Hyalangium gracile: one gene and its partner. Each later gene encodes a partner of the first gene's protein in a complex. Links are inferred from orthologs where the notes say so. Each region holds a gene or a part of one and is shown on either strand. Other genes may lie near its edges.

The links.
Region 2: the proteins of tolR (region 1) and KY572_RS38580 are in contact, whole or in part, in a cryo-EM structure (PDB 9DDO), measured with the Escherichia coli proteins. The link is inferred for Hyalangium gracile from one-to-one orthologs.

The regions. Positions count from the first base shown.
Region 1 is NZ_JAHXBG010000008.1:146,173-154,869, forward strand. Bases 3,929-6,765 are described here. They hold tolR (protein TolR), read right to left. Parts: upstream 5,658-6,765; coding sequence 5,199-5,657; downstream 3,929-5,198. Other genes in these bases: KY572_RS17950 (DPP IV N-terminal domain-containing protein), read right to left, coding at 3,929-4,428; KY572_RS17955 (TonB family protein), read right to left, coding at 4,425-5,195; KY572_RS17965 (MotA/TolQ/ExbB proton channel family protein), read right to left, coding at 5,669-6,376; KY572_RS17970 (hypothetical protein), read left to right, coding at 6,552-6,765. Outside these bases: KY572_RS17935 (spinster family MFS transporter), read right to left, coding at 1-1,028; KY572_RS17940 (Ppx/GppA phosphatase family protein), read right to left, coding at 1,025-1,954; KY572_RS17945 (aminotransferase class V-fold PLP-dependent enzyme), read right to left, coding at 1,970-3,157; more of KY572_RS17950, read right to left, coding at 3,154-3,928; more of KY572_RS17970, read left to right, coding at 6,766-7,550; murI (glutamate racemase), read left to right, coding at 7,665-8,477; carF (plasmanylethanolamine desaturase), read right to left, coding at 8,515-8,697. UniProt on the Escherichia coli protein: Involved in the TonB-dependent energy-dependent transport of various receptor-bound substrates.
Region 2 is NZ_JAHXBG010000028.1:86,160-94,889, forward strand. Bases 3,909-6,778 are described here. They hold KY572_RS38580 (energy transducer TonB), read right to left. Parts: upstream 5,784-6,778; coding sequence 5,034-5,783; downstream 3,909-5,033. Other genes in these bases: KY572_RS38570 (hypothetical protein), read left to right, coding at 3,909-4,550; KY572_RS38575 (aminotransferase class V-fold PLP-dependent enzyme), read left to right, coding at 4,636-5,028; KY572_RS38585 (response regulator transcription factor), read right to left, coding at 5,939-6,664; KY572_RS38590 (sensor histidine kinase), read right to left, coding at 6,661-6,778. In the rest of the region: KY572_RS38565 (c-type cytochrome), read left to right, coding at 1-1,305; more of KY572_RS38570, read left to right, coding at 1,581-3,908; more of KY572_RS38590, read right to left, coding at 6,779-8,490; KY572_RS38595 (sensor histidine kinase), read right to left, coding at 8,524-8,730. UniProt on the Escherichia coli protein: Interacts with outer membrane receptor proteins that carry out high-affinity binding and energy dependent uptake into the periplasmic space of specific substrates such as cobalamin, and various iron compounds (such as iron dicitrate, enterochelin, aerobactin, etc.).

The DNA of each region.
Region 1 (8,697 bases):
TTGATGGGGCCGCTGTTGAGGAACACCAGGAACTGGGCCACGGCGATGGCGGCGAAGGTGGTCAGGTCCGAGTCCAGGTTCACCGCGACGTACATGGCGGGCGCGGCGAGCAGCAGCCCCAGGCCAGACACGAAGAGGCCGCCGCCCTCGCGCTTGCGGTCCATCTTGTCCCCGAGCCACCCGCCGGCCACCGTGCCCAGCAGGCCCGCCGTGGCGGTGATGGCGCCGAAGATGAAGCCCGCCTTGTCATCGGGGATGCCCCGCGTCCTCACCATATAGGTAGGCATCCAGAAGCCGAGCCCACCGATGGAGAACGTCATCAGCGTGTAGCCCGCCGTGGTGGCCCAGAAGGCCTTGTTGCCCGCGAGCCCCTTGAGGCCCACCTTGAAGGGCAGCTTCGTCTGGGCGTCCGGCCCGTCCATGGCGCCGCGCTGGGGCTCGGGCATGAAGAAGGCCATCGTCCCGAGGATGAGCCCCGGCACGCCGCCCGCGAAGAAGGCCGTGTGCCACGAGTAGGTGCTGCTCAGCCACCCGCCCAGGCCATAGCCGGCCGCCGCGCCCACCGGGATGGCGATGTAGAAGTACGAGAGCACCCGCGTCCGCTGCTGCCGCGGGTAGAGGTCCGAGATGATGGAGGGCGCCACCGCGCCATAGCCCGCCTCGCCGATGCCGATGACGGCCCGGGCGATCATCAGCATCACGAAGGTGGTGGCCAGGCCCGAGGCCCCGGTGGCGAGGCTCCACACGAGCACGCCGCCCGCGACGAGGAACTTCCGGGGGACGCGGTCGCCCAGGTAGCCGCCGATGGGCGAGGCCAGCATGAACACCACGATGAAGACGGTGCCGAGCAGGCCCGACTGGGTGTTGTTGATGCCCAGGTCCGCCTGGATCTTCGGCAGGGCGCTCGCGACGATGTACCGGTCCAGGTAGTTGACCAGGTTGATCAGCGTGAGGATGAAGAGCGCGTAGCCCGCGCGCACGGTGGGCGTCGCTGGCGAGGAGCTGGCCACGGCGGGGGAGAGGCTCATGTCCGAGGGGCTCCGAAGCGGTGGGCCATCAGCCCCCAGCGCAGCCCGCGGTCGCTCACTCGGCACTCCTCGAGCTGCAGGGCGCGCAGGGCCTCCAGCAGGATGAGGGAGCCGGCGGGGATGACGTCGGCGCGCTTGGGCTGCAGGCCGGGCAGCTTCTGCCGCTCGGCCAGGGGCATGGAGCAGAGCTGGCCCACGAGCTGCTCGAGCTGTGCCCGGGTGAGGGTGCCGCCGTGCACGCGCGTGGCGTCATAGGGATCGACGCGGTTCTGCACCGCGTAGATGGTCGTCACGGTGCCGGCCACACCCACCAGTTCCGCGGCGGGGGGAGGGGGAGGCAGCGTGGCGAAGGTGTCGCGGAGGAACGTGGTGATGGCCTGGCGCTCCTCGGCGGAGGGCGGATCCGAGCGGACGAAGCGCTCGGTGAGGCGCACCGAGCCCACGTCATAGCTGTGGCGGAAGTCCACGCGGCCGGCGCTGTTGCCGTAGATGAACTCGGTGGAGCCGCCGCCGATGTCGATGACGAGCAGGGGCCCCGCGGCCTGGCTGCCGAAGTCCATGTGGGCCGAGGAGAACGAGAGCTGGGCCTCCAGCTCGCCGGAGATGATCTCCACGGTGACGCCAGCGCGCTCCCTGGCGGCGGCGAGGAACTCCGCGCCGTTCTGGGCGTCGCGGGCCGCGCTGGTGGCGGACACGGCGATGCCCTCGGCGCCCAGGGCGCGCGCCTCGTTGGCGAAGGCCGTCATCGTGGCGAGCGTGGCCTCCATGCCTTCGGGGGACAGGCGGCGGCTCTTGTCCACTCCCCGTCCCAGTCGGGTGATCTCGGCCCGCTCCAGGACGGCCTGGAACTGACCGTCGGGAGTCCGGTCCGCGACCAGCAGGAGGACCGAGTTGGTGCCCACGTCGATGGTGGCAAATCGCGGCATTGGCCGGCAGCCTACTCAACGCAGCAGCGCTTCCAAAGCCTCCGCCAGGGTCTGGTACTCCGCGTGTGTGTTGTAGGCCTGGGCGGAGATGCGCAGGTGGCGCTGGGGCGGGCGGGGCCAGGCCGTCACGGGCACCTCGATGCGCCACTCGTGGAAGAGCCGATCCTGGAGCGGATCCAGGTAGTAGGGAGGGGGAGGCTCCGCCGGGAAGCCGTCCGGCAGGCCCACGGTGGCCATGGCGCCCAGCATCTCCTCCGGACAGTGGGGGGCGGTGCCGAGGCGCTCGCACAGCATCCGGCGCGCGGCCACGGCCTTGGCGTGGTTGTCGGCCATCAGCGCCGGCCAGCCCCCGGGCAGCAGGCCGCCCATGAAGCGCAGGGCGTGGGGGATGCAGAGCGCCGCGGAGGGGTCATCCGTCCCCGTCCAGTCGAAGTCCAGGCGGAAGCGAGAGCGGTCCTGGCGCTTGGAGTTGTGGCCATGGCTCACCGAGAGCGGCTTGATGCCGGCCTGGAGGTCCTTCCGGACGTGGAGGAAGGCCGCGCCCTTGGGGGCACAGAGCCACTTGTGGCAGTTGCCGGTGTAGTAGCCGGCGCCGAGCTCGCACAGGGAGAGGGGCACCTGCCCGGGGCCGTGCGCGCCATCCACGAGCGTCTCCACGCCCTCCTGGCGCAGGAGGCCGACGAGCTCCTTCAGCGGCATGACGAGCGCGGTCTGGCTGCTGATGTGGTCGACGAGCAGCAGCCGGGTGCGCGAGGTGACGTGCTCCAGCACGGCGTCGACCACGGCACGGGGGGAGGGCACGGGCCAGGGCAGCTGGGCCACCACCACCTTGGCCCCGGCGAGGCCGGCGACCCAGTCGAGCGCGTTGCGCGAGGCGTTGTACTCTTGGTTGGTGGTGAGCAGCTCGTCGCCGGGGGACAGGCGCAGCGAGCGCAGCACCGTGTTCACGCCAGCGGTGGCGTTGGGCACGAAGGCCACGGTCTCCGGGTCCGCGTCGACGAAGGCGGCCAGGGCGCTCCGGGCCTCGTCGAGCAGCGGCTCGAGCTCGCGCACGAAGAAGCGGACCGGCTCGGCCTCCAGGCGCGCGCGCACCTCCGCCTGCGCCTGGAGCACCTCGGTGGGGCAGGCGCCGAACGAGCCGTGGTTGAGGAAGACGATGTCCGGATCGAGCGACCAGCGAGCGCGCAGCGGCGAGGCGCTCATGGGGCCCAGTCGGGAGTGAGGCCTCCCGCCTTCTCCATGGGGAGGGGGAGCTGGTTGTTGCCGTCGGCCGTCATCACGTAGAGCCGGGGCGCGCCGTCGCGCGTGGAGGTGAAGAGGATGAGGCGGCCGTTGGGCGAGAAGACGGGCTCCTCGTTGTTGCCCTGGTCCTGGGTGAGGCGGCCGATCTTCCCGGTGTCCACGTTGACGGTGAAGAGGTCGAACGCGTTGCGCTCGTCGCGCGCGGTGAAGGCGATGAGGTCGCCTCGGGGAGACCAGTCCGGCGTCTGGTTGTAGTTGCCCTGGAAGGTGAGCCGCTTGGGGTTCGAGCCGTCCGCGTTCATCACGTAGATCTGCGGCGAGCCGCCCCGGTTGGACACGAAGGCGATGCGCTTGCCGTCCGGGGACCAGGCGGGGCTGGAGTTGATGCCGTAGGGCGTGTCGGTGATGGCCTTGGGAGAGCTGCCGTCCGCGTTGGCCACGTAGAGCTGGGTGCTCTCACCCTCGGCCAGCGCGTAGGCGATGCGCTTGCCGTCCGGGGACCAGGCGATGCCGGTGGCCATCTGGCCGTTCTGCACGACGGCGCGGGCGTCCTCGCCGGGCCGCTGCACGTAGAGGTCCGGGCGACCCTTGCGATAGGAGGTGAAGCCCACGGCGCCCCCGGGCCCCAGGGCCGGCAGCAGGTTGATGCCGCCGTTGGTGAGGGCGCGGGCGTTGTTGCCGTCCCAGTCGGCCACCCAGACGTCGCGGTTGGAGCCCGTCTTGCGCACGAAGGTGATGCGGGTGAGGAAGGGGCTCGACTCACGGGTGAGGTGCTTGTAGAGCGCGTCGGCGAGGAAGTGCGCCAGCTGGCGCGGCTCGTTGGCGGGCACGGCGTGGCTCGCCTTGAAGTCCTCGCGGCCGGTGCCCACGTTGAACAGGCGCAGCTCGCCGCGCAGCGTGGAGCCCTCGGCGCCCAGCTGCACCTTCACGAGCGACTCGGCGCCCACGTCCGCCCAGCGCGAGAAGTTGATGCTGCCCGCCGTCACGCCCTCCTTGGGATCGGCCGTGAAGCTGGAGCGATCCAGCACCTGGAAGATGCCGGAGGCGCGCAGGTCGAACACGAAGGGCGCGTCGAAGTCATTGGCGGCCTTCTTCCCGCCCTCGTCCACGGTGAGTGGAGCAGGGACGGCCAGGGGCAGCGGGCGGAAGTTGGCGCCGGAGATCTGGATGACCGGGGCCTGGGCGAGCGCCGCGATCGGGAGGAGCAGCAGCGAGAAGAGGAGGGCTTTCACGGGCGGAACTCCAGGACGATCCCCTGCTTCTGGAGCGACTCGCGCAGGTGATCGGGGGGAGGAGAGAAGGGCGCGGCTTTCTTCACCGCTGCCAGAACGGCGGCATCGAAGAGATCGTTCCCGCTGGGGGTCGTCAGCTGCGTCGCCAGCACCTCGCCAGCGCGCCCCAGGCGCATCTGCACCTGGGCCTTGAGGTACATGCGCTCGGCCTCGGGGATGGTGTCGGCGACGTTGTAGTTGCGGCGCACCTGGGAGGACAGCAGCGCGTAGTAGCGCTCGCCCTCGGCGGTGGCGGAGTCGCCGCTCGGGTCGCCATCCTCGGCGCCCTCCAGCTCCTCTTCGGGGACCTGCTTGGCCGTCTTGTCGAAGGCGCCGAAGAGCCGCTTGCGCCGGTCCTCGGCGGACGTGTCGCCCTTCTGCGGCGCGGGGGCCGGCTGGGGCTTCGGAATCACGGGCCCGGCCACCTTGTCCGGAGGCTTGGGCGCCTGGGTGGGCGGGGCGGGGGGCGCCTTCACCTCCTTGGGCGGAGGTGGCGGCTGCTCCTTGCGCGGCAGCAGCTTGGGGTCCCTCGGCTTGCCCTGGCGCACCAGGCTGGCCTTGATGACGGGGATGTTCGGGTCCACCTTCGGCCGGGCGGTGAGGGACGCGTAGACGAGCCCCGCGACGAGCAGCAGGCCGTGGCCCACCACGGACACGATGACGAAGAGGCCCAGCCGCGAGGGGCGGGCCACGAGCATGCTCTGGGTGACGGCCGGGTGAAGGGCCATGGGCTAGCGCTTCGCCTCCTTCTTCTTCTCCTTGGACGCGGCTGGGGCCGCCGCCGGGTCCGTGATCATCCCCACATTGGTGATTCCAGCGCGCTGGGCGGCGGCCATCACCTCCACCACCACGCCATAGGGCACGTCCCGGTCCGCGTGGAGGTAGACCTCCTTGTCGGCCTGCGCCTTGGCGTTGGCGGCCAGCTTCGTCTCCAGCTCGTCGAGCACCACCTCCGCGTCCCCGATGAAGACGCGGCGCCCCGCGTCGATGGAGAGCACCAGCTTCTTGTCGGCGGCCTCCACCGGCGTGGCCCTGGCCTCGGGCAGGTTCACCTTGACGCCCTGCTGGATGAGCGGAGCGGTGACCATGAAGATGATGAGCAGCACCAGCATCACGTCCACCATGGGCGTGACGTTGATCTCGCTCATGGTGACGCGGCCCTGGCCCTTGTTGCCTCCGCCCATGCCCATGGCCGCGCCTCCTACTTGAAGAAGTGCCGCTTGATGATGTTGAGGAAGTCCGCCGAGAAGTTGGACATCTCGGTGTCGAACACCTTGATGCGGCTGACGAACGAGTTGTAGGCCACCACCGCGGGGATGGCCGCGAACAGGCCGGCCGCCGTGGCGAACAGCGCGTTACCCACCGGCGCGGCCACCGTGGACAGCGTGGCGTTGCCCTTGTCGGCGATCTCGTTGAACGCGTTGAGGATGCCAATCACCGTGCCGAACAGGCCCACGAACGGCGCCGCCGCGCCCACCGTGCCCAGGAAGGGCACCCGCGCCTCCAGCTCGGTGATCTGCGACGTGGCGGCCCGGTTCAGCGCCCGCTCCACGTTCTCGATGCCGCCCAGCTTGTCGCTCATCGCCCCTTCCGAGCCCTCCTTCGTCTGCGCCAGCTTGCTCAGCTCCTCGTAGCCCGCGCAGAACACCTTCGACAGCGGCGAGCCCTCCAGCTTCTGCGCCGTCTGGTAGATGGCCTCCAGCCGCGTCGCCTTCCAGAACGTGTCCAGAAAGGTGAGCGACTGTGCGCGGGCCCGGGACAGCTGTGTCTGCTTCATGACAATGAGGGCCCAGGAGCTGACGGACACTCCCATCAGCAACACCAGCACGCCCAGCTCGATGAACGAGGCGTTGCGGATGATCTCCACGTAGTTCATGGCGCCGAGCGCCAGGGGCAGGTGCGACATCATGGGTGCAGGCCGTAACACTCCGATCCGAGGCGGTCAAACAAAGCTGGCGTGCCCGGTTGGGAGCCTCCAGAGGGGGCTCCGGTGGGGCGGTGAATAATTCCCGAAGGGTCCCGTCCGAGAGGGCACAACGGGTTGGATGCCCGGTCGCTTCCCTCAACGCCAAGCGGATGCCCCTATGAACTCCCGACTGCTACTCGCATTCCTCTGCATCGCGTCGCTCTCGACAGGCTGCATCATCGAGGACAACGGGTGTGACACCTGCAACCCCCGCCACCCCGGCGACGTGACGTTCCTCTGGACGTTCGACGGCCTGCGCTGCGACCAGGCGCGTGACGTGTACGGCGTCAACATCAACATCCCCGGTGAGTCGCTCTTCAACAACGGCAAGTACGCGTGCAGCACCGCGGACGTGGACGGCATCACCCTGCACGACTTCGCGCCTGGCTCCTACAGCTACAACCTGCAGGCGGTGAACTTCCAGAACCAGATCGTCTTCGAGGCCAGCGGCACCTTCGTCATCGACGGCAACCGGACGGTGAGGGTGGACCTGGCGCCGACGGGCGACCCGACGTCCTACGCGTACCTGAACTGGAACTTCCCGGGCGGCCAGAGCTGCTTCCAGGCCGGCGTGGCCTCGGTGGACATCATCCTGGATGACCTGGCTCCCCACAACGTGCCGTGCACCGCGGGTCAGTCCGTCCCCGGTCTGAAGACGCCGGCCCTGGCTCCGGGCGAGCACTACATCGAGTTCATCGCGCTCGACTCGCAGGGCCGTCCCCTCTACTACTTCAACGGTGGGCTGCTGACGCGTCCGTATGACCCGGTGGACGCCACCTACAACCTGTACACGATTGGTGGCGCCTCCATCGCCTGGCGGCTGTCGGATGGCGCGGTGACCTTCGACTGCCCGGCGTCCAACCCGATGGTGTACGTGAACTTCCGCGACCTCAACACGGGCAACTGGGTGTACCCGCTCCTGGGCGATGGTCACCGCTGCAGCCAGAAGCCCATCGTGTACGAGTTCCTGCGGCCCGGCGTCTACGAGCTGCGCATCACCACGACGTTCGATGGCTACGAGTACCGCTCCAACTCGAACATCAACGTGGAGGTCCGCCCCCACGTGTTCCCGGGGCCGAACTCCGCGCTGGACGTGACGCTCTTCAGGCGCTTCTGACCGAGCACGGCTGAACGTAGGGGCAGCGAGAGGGTCGGGGACACAACCCCGGCCCTCTTCGCTTTTGCGGGGGTGGGATGGGCGTTGGCATCAAATGTGATAGGGACTCCGGACATGCGGCAAGGCAGCCACGGTCCCATCGGTGTGTTCGACTCGGGCGTCGGAGGGCTCACCGTCCTCAAGGCGCTGATGGCGAGACTCCCCCACGAGAGCACCCTCTACCTGGGTGACACGGCGCGAGTCCCCTACGGCACCAAGTCCGGCGAGGTGGTGACGCGCTACTCGCTCAAGAACGCGCAGTTCCTCCTCGAGAGGGGCATCAAGCTGCTCGTGGTGGCCTGCAACACGGCCTCGGCGGTGGCGCTGCCCGCGCTGTCCTCGGCGCTCCCGGTGCCGGTGGTGGGGGTCATTGCCCCCGGCGCGCGCGCGGCGCTGCAGCGGACGCGGGGCGGCGGAGTGGGCGTCATCGGCACGCCGGGCACCATCCGCTCCGGGGCCTACCAGCGCGAGCTGCAGGCGGCCGATCCCCACGTCCGGGTGAAGGCGCGGGCCTGCCCGCTCTTCGTCCCGCTGGCGGAGGAGGGGTGGACCGTGGGCGAGGTGCCGCACCTGGTGGCGCGCGAGTACCTGGCGGACTTCGCCCGGGAGGGCGTGGACACGCTGGTGCTCGGCTGCACGCACTACCCGCTGCTCAAGGGCGTGATCGCCGAGGTGGTGGGGCCGAGCGTCGCGCTGGTGGACTCGGCGGAGGCCACGGCCGAGGCGGTGGCGGAGCTCCTGGCGCAGCGGGAGATGCTCGCCGCGCAGGGCGCCGCCACCACGCACGGCTACTACGTCACGGACGTGCCCGAGCGCTTCGTGGAGGTCGGGGCGCGCTTCCTAGGGCGCCCCATCCCTTCCGCCGAGCAGGTGGACTTGAGCTTCTGATGAAGGGGGGGGCGGGGCCCCCACCCTGGGCTCAGGCCTACGGGCGGGCGGAGGAGACGGACTCGTGCTCCTCGGTGCGCTCCAGCAGCGCCTTGGCGGCCTGCACCACGGGGGCCTGGCCCTCGGCGGTGGAGGCCATGACGGCCGCGGCCGCCTCCGTGCCGATGTCGTCCTGGCGCGGCAGCAGCCCGGTGGCCCAGGTGACGAGCCGCTCCAGCGT
Region 2 (8,730 bases), on another replicon or contig:
CAGATCCCCGCCGAGCCCCAGCGCCCGGGCGATCCGAAGGCCGGCTACGACACCCTGGTGAATGGTGGGTACGTGAGCTGTGGCGTCCCCTGGTCCATCTTCCGCATGGCCATGGGGGATGCGCCCGCGAGCCTGCGGCTCAAGGGCCGGCGTGGCCACAACGCGCGGCTCTCCTATGAGGTGACGGCGCTGAAGACGCCCCGAGGCGTGGAGGTGGTGACGGCCAACTGCCTGGGCTGCCACGCCACGCCCACGGAGAAGGGCGTCCTCATCGGGCTGGGCAACTCCTCATTGGATCTCACCGAGGACTTCTCGACCTTCGCGATGGCCGCGGGCCTCCTGGTGAAGGATGCGGACGAGCTGGCCGAGTGGTGGCGCTGGTCCTCGCGCATCCGCGCCGTGAGCCCCTACACGCGGCCGGACACCATCGGGGCCAACCCTGCCGACAACCTGGCCGCGGTGCTCGCGGCCCACCGCGACCCCGAGACGCTCGAGTGGTCGAGCACGCCGCTGCTGGCGCTGCCTCCGCGCGAGCCGGTGCCCGCGGACGTGCCCGCCTGGTGGCTGCTGCGAAAGAAGAACGCCATGTTCCACACGGGCATCGGCCGGGGAGACCACGCCCGGCTGATGATGTCCGCGTCCATGCTCTGCACCGACAGCGTGGAGGAGGCCGAGCGAATCGACAGCCAGTTCGACGACGTGCGGGCCTATCTGACGACGCTGCGTCCTCCTCCGTATCCGCACCCCATCGATTCCAAGCTCGCCGCCGAGGGGCGCGATGTCTTCGAGGCCTTCTGCTCCGAGTGCCACGGCACCTACGGCGCCAAGGAGTCCTATCCCAACCTCATCATCCCGCTGGAGGAGGTGGGCACCGATCCGCTGCTGTGGCAGTCCACCGCGCGCGAGGGCGTGCCGATGGTGGAGTGGTTCAACCGCTCATTCTATGGACGCACGGCGCGGCTGGTGCCCGGGCCGGGCTACGTGGCGCCGCCGCTGGATGGCATCTGGGCCACCGCGCCCTATCTGCACAACGGCTCGGTGCCCACGCTGGAGGCCCTGCTCGACAGCCGCAAGCGCCCCGCCTGGTGGCGCCGCTCCTTCAGCCGCCGCGAGTTCGATCCCGTCGCGCTCGGGTGGAAGCACCAGGTCCTCTCACACGGCAAGGCCGCCGAGCCCAACCCCACCATCCGTAAGCGCATCTACGACACGACCCTCCCTGGGTACTCCAACCACGGTCACCGCTTTGGTGATGAACTGTCGGATTACCAACGCCATGTCTTGAAGGAGTATCTTAAGACGCTGTAAAATGGTAGTTAGGGCGGAACCAACGGCGGGCGATGTCAGCCCGCGATGTTGGCTCATTTAAGGTCGGGCAGGACATCTCCTCGCTGGGAACCATTTGGGCCGCCAGGGGGGCTCCTGCGCTTTCTACATTCCTTACTCTGCGCGTGACTGAGATCACCGTGGGTCAGATACCCGGGAGGGACGGGCATATGTTCAGGTTACAGTGTGGGCGTAATCTTCTATCAGTATTGTTTTCGGTCGTCATCACTTCCAGCATTTCGTGTGGTGGCTCGGAGGTGCGTTCGGCGGATGCGTCGGCGCCCCAGGCCTCGGCCATGTCCCCCGCGCCGGCGCCGTTCGATGTGGAGGCGGTGATCCGGCAGGTGCACTTCGCCTATCGGCCGGAGCAGAACGGCTGGCAGGGCGGCCACTCGAGCTATGAGGTCCACGCGGACCCCCGGGGAGGACTCACCCTCACACCGGTCCACACCCGGCTGGAGGAGTCCGAGAAGCCGGAGCTGCTCGAGTCCGGCGAGCCGGTGTCGCCCCCGACGGTGGAGCTCGAGACGGGTGCGCCGCTCTTCCTGGGCGCCGCGCAGGTGATGCGCGGGGACACGACCGTGAGCGCGGACGAGCCGCAGGGCCTGGTGGAGGGGGACGGGCACCTGAGCTTCAGCCACGGCTCGGTCGTCGAGCACCTGCGCAACGATGAGGAGGGCGTCGAGCAGTCCTGGCACTTCGCCTCGGCCCCGGATGGCCAGGGCGAGCTGCACGTGTCGCTTCCGGTGACGGGGCTCGTCTTCGCGCGCACGACCGAGCAGGGCCTGCACTTCACGGATGCCCGGACGGGTATGGGGTTCCGGTATGGCCACGGCACGTGGGTGGACGGGCAGGGGCGGCGCACCGCGGTCCCGGCCGAGTTCTCCCAGGGCCGGATTCGGATGAGCGTTCCCGAGCAGGTGCTGGCCTCGGCCGCGTTCCCCGCGAGGCTGGAGGCCAAGGTCACCTACGAGATGATCATCGACGGGCAGCTGGTGGCCGCGGACCTGGCCGTGAGGAGCTTCCCGGCGCTGGCCTTCAACGGGACGAACTACCTGCTCGCCTGGCGCAACACGCGCGGTGGCCTGTACAACATCTATGCGACGCGCGTCTCGAGCACCGGCACCATCCTGGACGAGCCGGGCCTCGTGGTGAGCACGGGGCCGGGGAACTCGGCGGATCCCCAGGTGGCCAGCAACGGGACGGACTTCTACGTGGTCTGGTCGCAGTTCCAGGGTGAGACGTGGTCGGTGCGGGGCACGGTCGTCTCCAGCGAGGGGGTCGTGGCGGAGCCGGGCGGCCGGCGCCTCTCCGCGGCCGTGGGCTCGGAGAACTGGCCGCACGTGGCGTCCGACGGGAGGAACTACCTGGCCACCTGGTACACGAGCGGCGCGGACGGCACGTCCAACGTCTACGCGCGGCGCGTCTCGAGCACGGGCCAGGTTCTGGACACCGCGGACATCCCCATCGCCACCGGCGAGGGCTACGACGAGACGTCTCCCGTGGTGGCCTCGAACCGCTCGGTCTATCTGGTCGCGTGGAGCGACGAGCGCGGCGGCTCCTCCCGCGCCTACGCCACCCGCGTGTCGAGCGATGGCGTGGTGCTGGACCCGCCGGGCGGCTTCGCCCTGTCGGGCAGCTCCCTCCAGTACGTGCAGGCGGTGGCCTCCAACGGGACGAACTTCCTGGCCGTGTGGCTGGACTACCGCAACACGGGCAGCCGGGATCTCTACGCCTCGCGCGTGACGGCCGATGGCGCGGTGGTGGATGGCGCGGGGCTCGTCGTGGCCACCACCCGCTCCATCTCCGAGTCGTATGCCTCCGTGGCCTCGAACGGGACGGACTACCTGGTGGCCTGGACGGCGTGGAACACCGCCAGCTCGACCTTCCAGAACCTGGGCTGCCGCATCCTGGCCTCGGCTGTTGGCACCAGCCCCGTGCTGGACACCACCAGCCTCGTCCTCTCTCCGAACGCGAGCCACAAGCACCCCGTCATTGCGCCGGCCGGCTCCGACTACCTGGTGGCCTGGGATGGCACCAGCACGGCGACGACCGACCTCTATAGCGCTCGGGTCTCCGCGTCGGGGACGGTGACCGCGGGCGGCGGCTTCCCGCTCAAGACCGTCTCCGCCCTGTACCAGGCCGAGCCGGTGGTGGCCTCCAACGGCACCAACTACCTCGTCGTCTGGACGGAGACGGGCGGGGGGACCATCAAGATCCAGGGCGCTCGGGTCTCTCGCGAGGGAGGCGTGCTGGACATGCACGGCCTGCGGCTGACGACGGCGGCCCGCGAGCGGCAGGCCCCGGCGGTGAGCTCCAACGGGACGGACTACCTCGTCACGTGGATGGACTACCGCGAGGGCAACTGGGACATCTACGGTGGGCGCGTGCTCGGCTCGGGGCCTGCCGCCAGCGCCGTGCTGGATCCGAACGGCTTCATCATTTCGGCGGACCCGGCCTTCCAGAACTTCCCGGCGGTGGGCTCCAACGGGAAGGACTACCTCGTGGTCTGGCGGCGGGACGCGACGGGCCGGGGGGATGTCCATGGCGCCCGGGTGGCGAACACGGGCGCGGTGCTGGATCCCGCCGGCATCGCCATCTCCACCAACCCGGTGGAGCACTACACGCCGCGGGTGGCCTTCAACGGGACCCACTACCTCACCGTGTGGGCCGAGTACCAGAGCGCCACGTCCTGGGACATCCACGGGGCCCGGCTGACGAGCGATGGCGTGGTGCTGGACACCAGCCCCCTCATCATCTCCGGCGGGCTGGCGGAGCAGTTCGAGCCGGACGTGGCCTCGAACGGGACGGACTTCTTCGTGGTCTGGACGGACTACCGCTCGCGGACCAACCAGGACATCTATGGAGCGCGGGTGTCCGGGGCCGGCGTGGTGCTGGACAACGCGGGCATCGCGCTGTGCACCGAGTCCGTGCAGCAGTCCTCGCCCCGGGTGGCGTTCGACGGCGCCAACTACGTGGCGGCCTGGGCGGACTTCCGCTGGGACTCGGCCTGGGACGTGTACGCCACCCAGGTGACGGCCGAGGGCACCGTGGGCGCCCCCGACGGCTTCTCGGTCGTGTACAACGCGCGGGAGACCGAGCCGTTCGTGTCCCTGGCCTCCGCCGGTGGCCAGCAGTCCTTCGTCGTGTTCTCGCGCTATGACACGGAGCCGAACCAGGGCAGCCGGCGGGCCCGCGGCAGCTTCTTCTCCTTCGAGACCCCATGATTATGTCGCTCCCCAGCACAGGGACGGCCGGCCGCTGGAGCTGAACTGGATCACCCGGCTGGGCAACGAGGACTTCTCCCGCCTGGTGGACTACCGAGACGAGTTCCAGCCCGGAGCGCGTCGGTTCGACGTGGGCGAGCGCAGCAACTTCCTCCTGGTGCCCATGGCGATCGCCGCCCTGCGCCAGCTGTACGAGTGGGGCGTCGGGTCCATCCAGGAGACGCTGCGGGAGCTGACGCGTCGGGCCGCCCGGGGAGCGGAGGCGCTGGGGCTGGAGGTGGCTCCGGAGGCCAACCGGTCCGGGCACCTCGTGGGCCTGCGCCGTCGCGGAGGCTATCGCTCCGATGTGCCCGCGCGGCTGGCCGCGCGTCAGGTCTACGTCAGTGGGCGGGGAGACAACCTGCGCGTCTCGCCGCACCTGTACAACACCGCCGAGGACGTGGATCGGCTGCTCGAGGCGCTCGCGTCGCTGCGGTGAGCGGCCTACCGGGCCATGTCGAGCTTGATGTGGAAGTTGTAGGACACGCTGACGGGCTTGCCCTGGTACTGCACCGGGCTGTAGCGGCGGGTCTCCAGCGCGGCGAGGACGGCCTCGTTCATGTGCGTCACGCCCTTGATGATGCGGCACTTCTCGACTTCGCCCTCGCGGGTGATGACGCACTTTGCGATGAGGGTGCCGCTGACGTGGGCCTCGCGCGCCTCGCGGGTGTACTCGATGTGAGCTCCGCTCAACAGCCTGGGCGGCGTCATGGTGCCGAAGGAGAAGGGCAGCGTCTCCTCGCCCGTGGGCTCCATGACCGTGGTCATCGCGCCCTTGAGGGCCTCGCAGGTGACGCAGGTGCCACCGGCCAGGCCATCCGGCTTGCCATTGGGATCGTAGGGGAGACCGGTGTCATCGGAAGGCTCGGCCGGCTCATCCTTCGTGGTGGTCGGCTCGACCTCGACCGGTGTTTTCTGGGGGATGACGGTGGGCTGCACCATCGGGTTGGGCCTGGGCTTGGGCTTGGGCTGCTCGGCCACCGCCTTCACGGCGGGAGGGTTGGGGGTGCCGCGCGGCGGGGCGGCGTGCTTGAAGACGACGACGGGGTCCTCGTCCTTCACCTTCTCGGCCACTCCCGCCGAGATGACCATCACCGCGGCGAAGAGTCCCGCGTGCACCAGCAGGGACACTCCCGCGCCCGTCCCGAGACGACGGGCTCTCCACTCTTGCTGATCGATGACCGACTGGAACATGACTGGCCTCCCACAGGCGGGCGCTCCCCACAGGGGCAGGCCGCACCATGCGGCCCTTCACCCGCGTGGGCTGAGGTCCGGAGCGCCCCTGTCCACGCACCCCTCAAGGTAGGGAGGCGAGGCGCTCCGATGGCCGTGGCAGGTCCATCTTTCCGTCATGGTTTCGTCATGGCGTCGATCACCATCCGGTAGCCCACCCCGCGGATGGTGTGGATGGTGAAGCCCGAGGTGCTCGTCCAGCCGAGCTTCTTCTTCAGGTTGGAGACGAAGTTGTCCACCGTGCGCGGGTCCACCACGACGTCCTGGCCCCACACCGTGTCGAGGATCTCCTGCCGGGTGAGGGCTCGGTCCCGGTTGCGGACCAGGTAGGCCAGCAGATCGAACTCGGTGCGCGTCAGCTCGATGGTGCCGCCGTCGCCGCGCGCGAGCGTGCGCTTGCCGAGATCCAGCGAGAAGCCGGCGAAGGCCATCACCTGGGGAGGCGGGGTGCCGGCCCGGCGCACGAGCGCTCGCACGCGCAGGAGCAGCTCCCGCAGCCGGTAGGGCTTGGTCAGGTAGTCCTGCGCGCCGGCCTCGAAGCCGCGGACGATGTCGTCCTCCAGCGTGCGCGCGGTGAGCATCATCACCATGCTCTGCACGCCCGCGGCGCGCAGCCTCCGGCACAGCGAGTAGCCGTCCTCGCCGGGGAGCATCACGTCCAGGATGAGCAGATCGAAGGTGCGGCCGTTCAGCAGCGCCTCGGCCTCGCGGGCGTTGGAGGTGGCGGCCACGTCGTAGCCCTCGTCCTGGAGGTTGTCCCGGAGGCCGACCCGGAGGTGGGCGTCGTCCTCGACGATGAGGATGGAGGGGCGGGTGGAGGGCGGCGGGCTCTGGGTCGTCATCGGTCCGGCTCGGGAAAGGTCAGCGCGAAGGTGGTTCCCTGGGGGGTGGAGGCGGCGATGCGGAGCTCGCCCCCGTGCACATGCATGATCCTGCGGCAGAGCGCGAGTCCCAGCCCGCTGCCGTGCACCTCGGGGCCGGGTTGTGTCAGCCGGTAGAAGTCCTGGAAGACGTTCTCCCACTCGCTCTCGGGGATGCCGATGCCGTTGTCCGTGAACAGCACCGTGCAGCCCAGGCCCGGAGGCGCGTGGACGCGCACGGAGATCTCCACGGGGTTGCGCTGGTTGTAGGCGCAGGCGTTGCGGCCCAGGTTGGACAGCAGCAGGCGCAGCAGGGAGGGATCGGCCCGCAGCTCCACGTCCCCCACCTCCGCCTCGAGCCGCACCGGGACGCTCGTGGCGCTGGAGAGATCCGCGCGAAGCGTGCCGATGAGCTCCTCCATCCTCACCTGGGAGAGCCTGGGCACCCAGCGGCCCTTGTCGATGCGGTTGAAGGACAGGATGTTCTCGACGAGGAAGTGCAGCCCGTCGGTGGCCTGGAGGATGCGGGCCGGGTAGTCCCGCACCTCGGGAGAGCCGCCCGCGCGCATCTCCAGCGTCTCGGCCAGCAGCCGGATGGAGGCCAGCGGGGTGCGCAGCTCGTGCGAGACGGTGGCCACGAAGTCGCTCTTGAGCTCCAGGAAGCGGTACTTGCGGTGCTGCGCCAGCCCGGCCAGCACCACGATGGCCACCGCGAGCGCCCCGCAGATGGCCACCAGCATCGTCTTCAGCCGGTAGCGCTGGACGATGGCCTCCTCCTCGGCGGCCCAGTGGGGGACGAGCGCGGTGACCTCGAGGGTGGAGAGGGGCTGCACCGCGTCCGTCTGGCCCAGGCGCACCCGGTCATCCTTGCCGAGCAGCTCCCGCTCGCGCATCTCCAGCGTCACCTCCTGGAGGAGCTCCTCCGGCTCGATGGCGATGCCCCGGACGAGCTCGCCGCTCGGCTCCAGGTACCAGCGCTCGCCGATGAGGGTGGGCTCGGAGAGGTTGCTCGGCAGCACGATGGCGCCCGTGCCCAGCTCCTGCACCCGTGAGGTGAAGTCCTCGACGGGCTCGCCGAGCCGGAGGCTGAGCTCGCGGATGCGCTCGTACAGGAAGTTGAAGTCGGCCTGGGTGAAGCGCTGGCACTCGCGCAGCAGATCCCGCTGCAGCCCGGCGGCATAGGCCGTACCGCCGAACTCATCCGCCAGCCCGCCCCGGAGCAGCCCGCGGATCAGCGGCTGGGTGGCTTCCTCATAGAGGAGCCGCTCCACCAGGGCCAGGGTGAAGGGGAGCTCCTCCGTCGCGGGCAGCGGGTGCTCGGCGCGGTAGCGCAGCAGCTCCTCCATGCGAGCCACCGCGCGCGCCTCCTTCCCCGCCGCGAAGTCGGCCTCCACCGAGCGCAGCAGCTCCAGCCGCCGCTGCCACGGCCCCGGTGTCGACAGGCCCGAAAGGCCGTTGACGATCTCGTCATGGAGCGTCGCGGCGGGGCCTCTCCAGCCGGGCCGGGGCCGGGGGAGCCGGGGCAGGAACTGGTACTCGCGGAACAGCAGGTAGAGCCCGTCGGCCTGGACGAGCGGATCCTCCACGGCCTGGTTGATGTGGAGGATGTTCGAGGCCAGCCGCTGCTTCAGCTTCTGCCGCAGGGACTCCGCGCCGTAGCGCTCGAGCTCGTCGTGGTGGGCGCGCAGCTGCGCGCGGGCATCGTCGGTCTCCTGGGCGAAGAGGCGCTGCAGGCTCACCAGGCCCCAGCCGAGCGCCAGGAGGCCGATTCCGAGTGCCACGAGCGTGGGAAGGAGCCGACGCAGCATCTGCCGCCACTATCGCACAAGCCGGGCGCTGGCTCAGCTCGCCAGGCCGTGCTCGTGCTGGGGCGGGCTGGCCACGGGGCTACCCGCCGCCGGCAGGACGATGGTGAAGAGGGTGCCCACGCCCGGCTGGCTCTCGGCGCGCAGCGAGCCTCCCAGGCTCGTGACGATGGCGTGGCTCACGGACAGCCCCATGCCGGTGCTGCTCATACGGGTGGTGAAGAAGGGCTCGAAGAGGCGCGA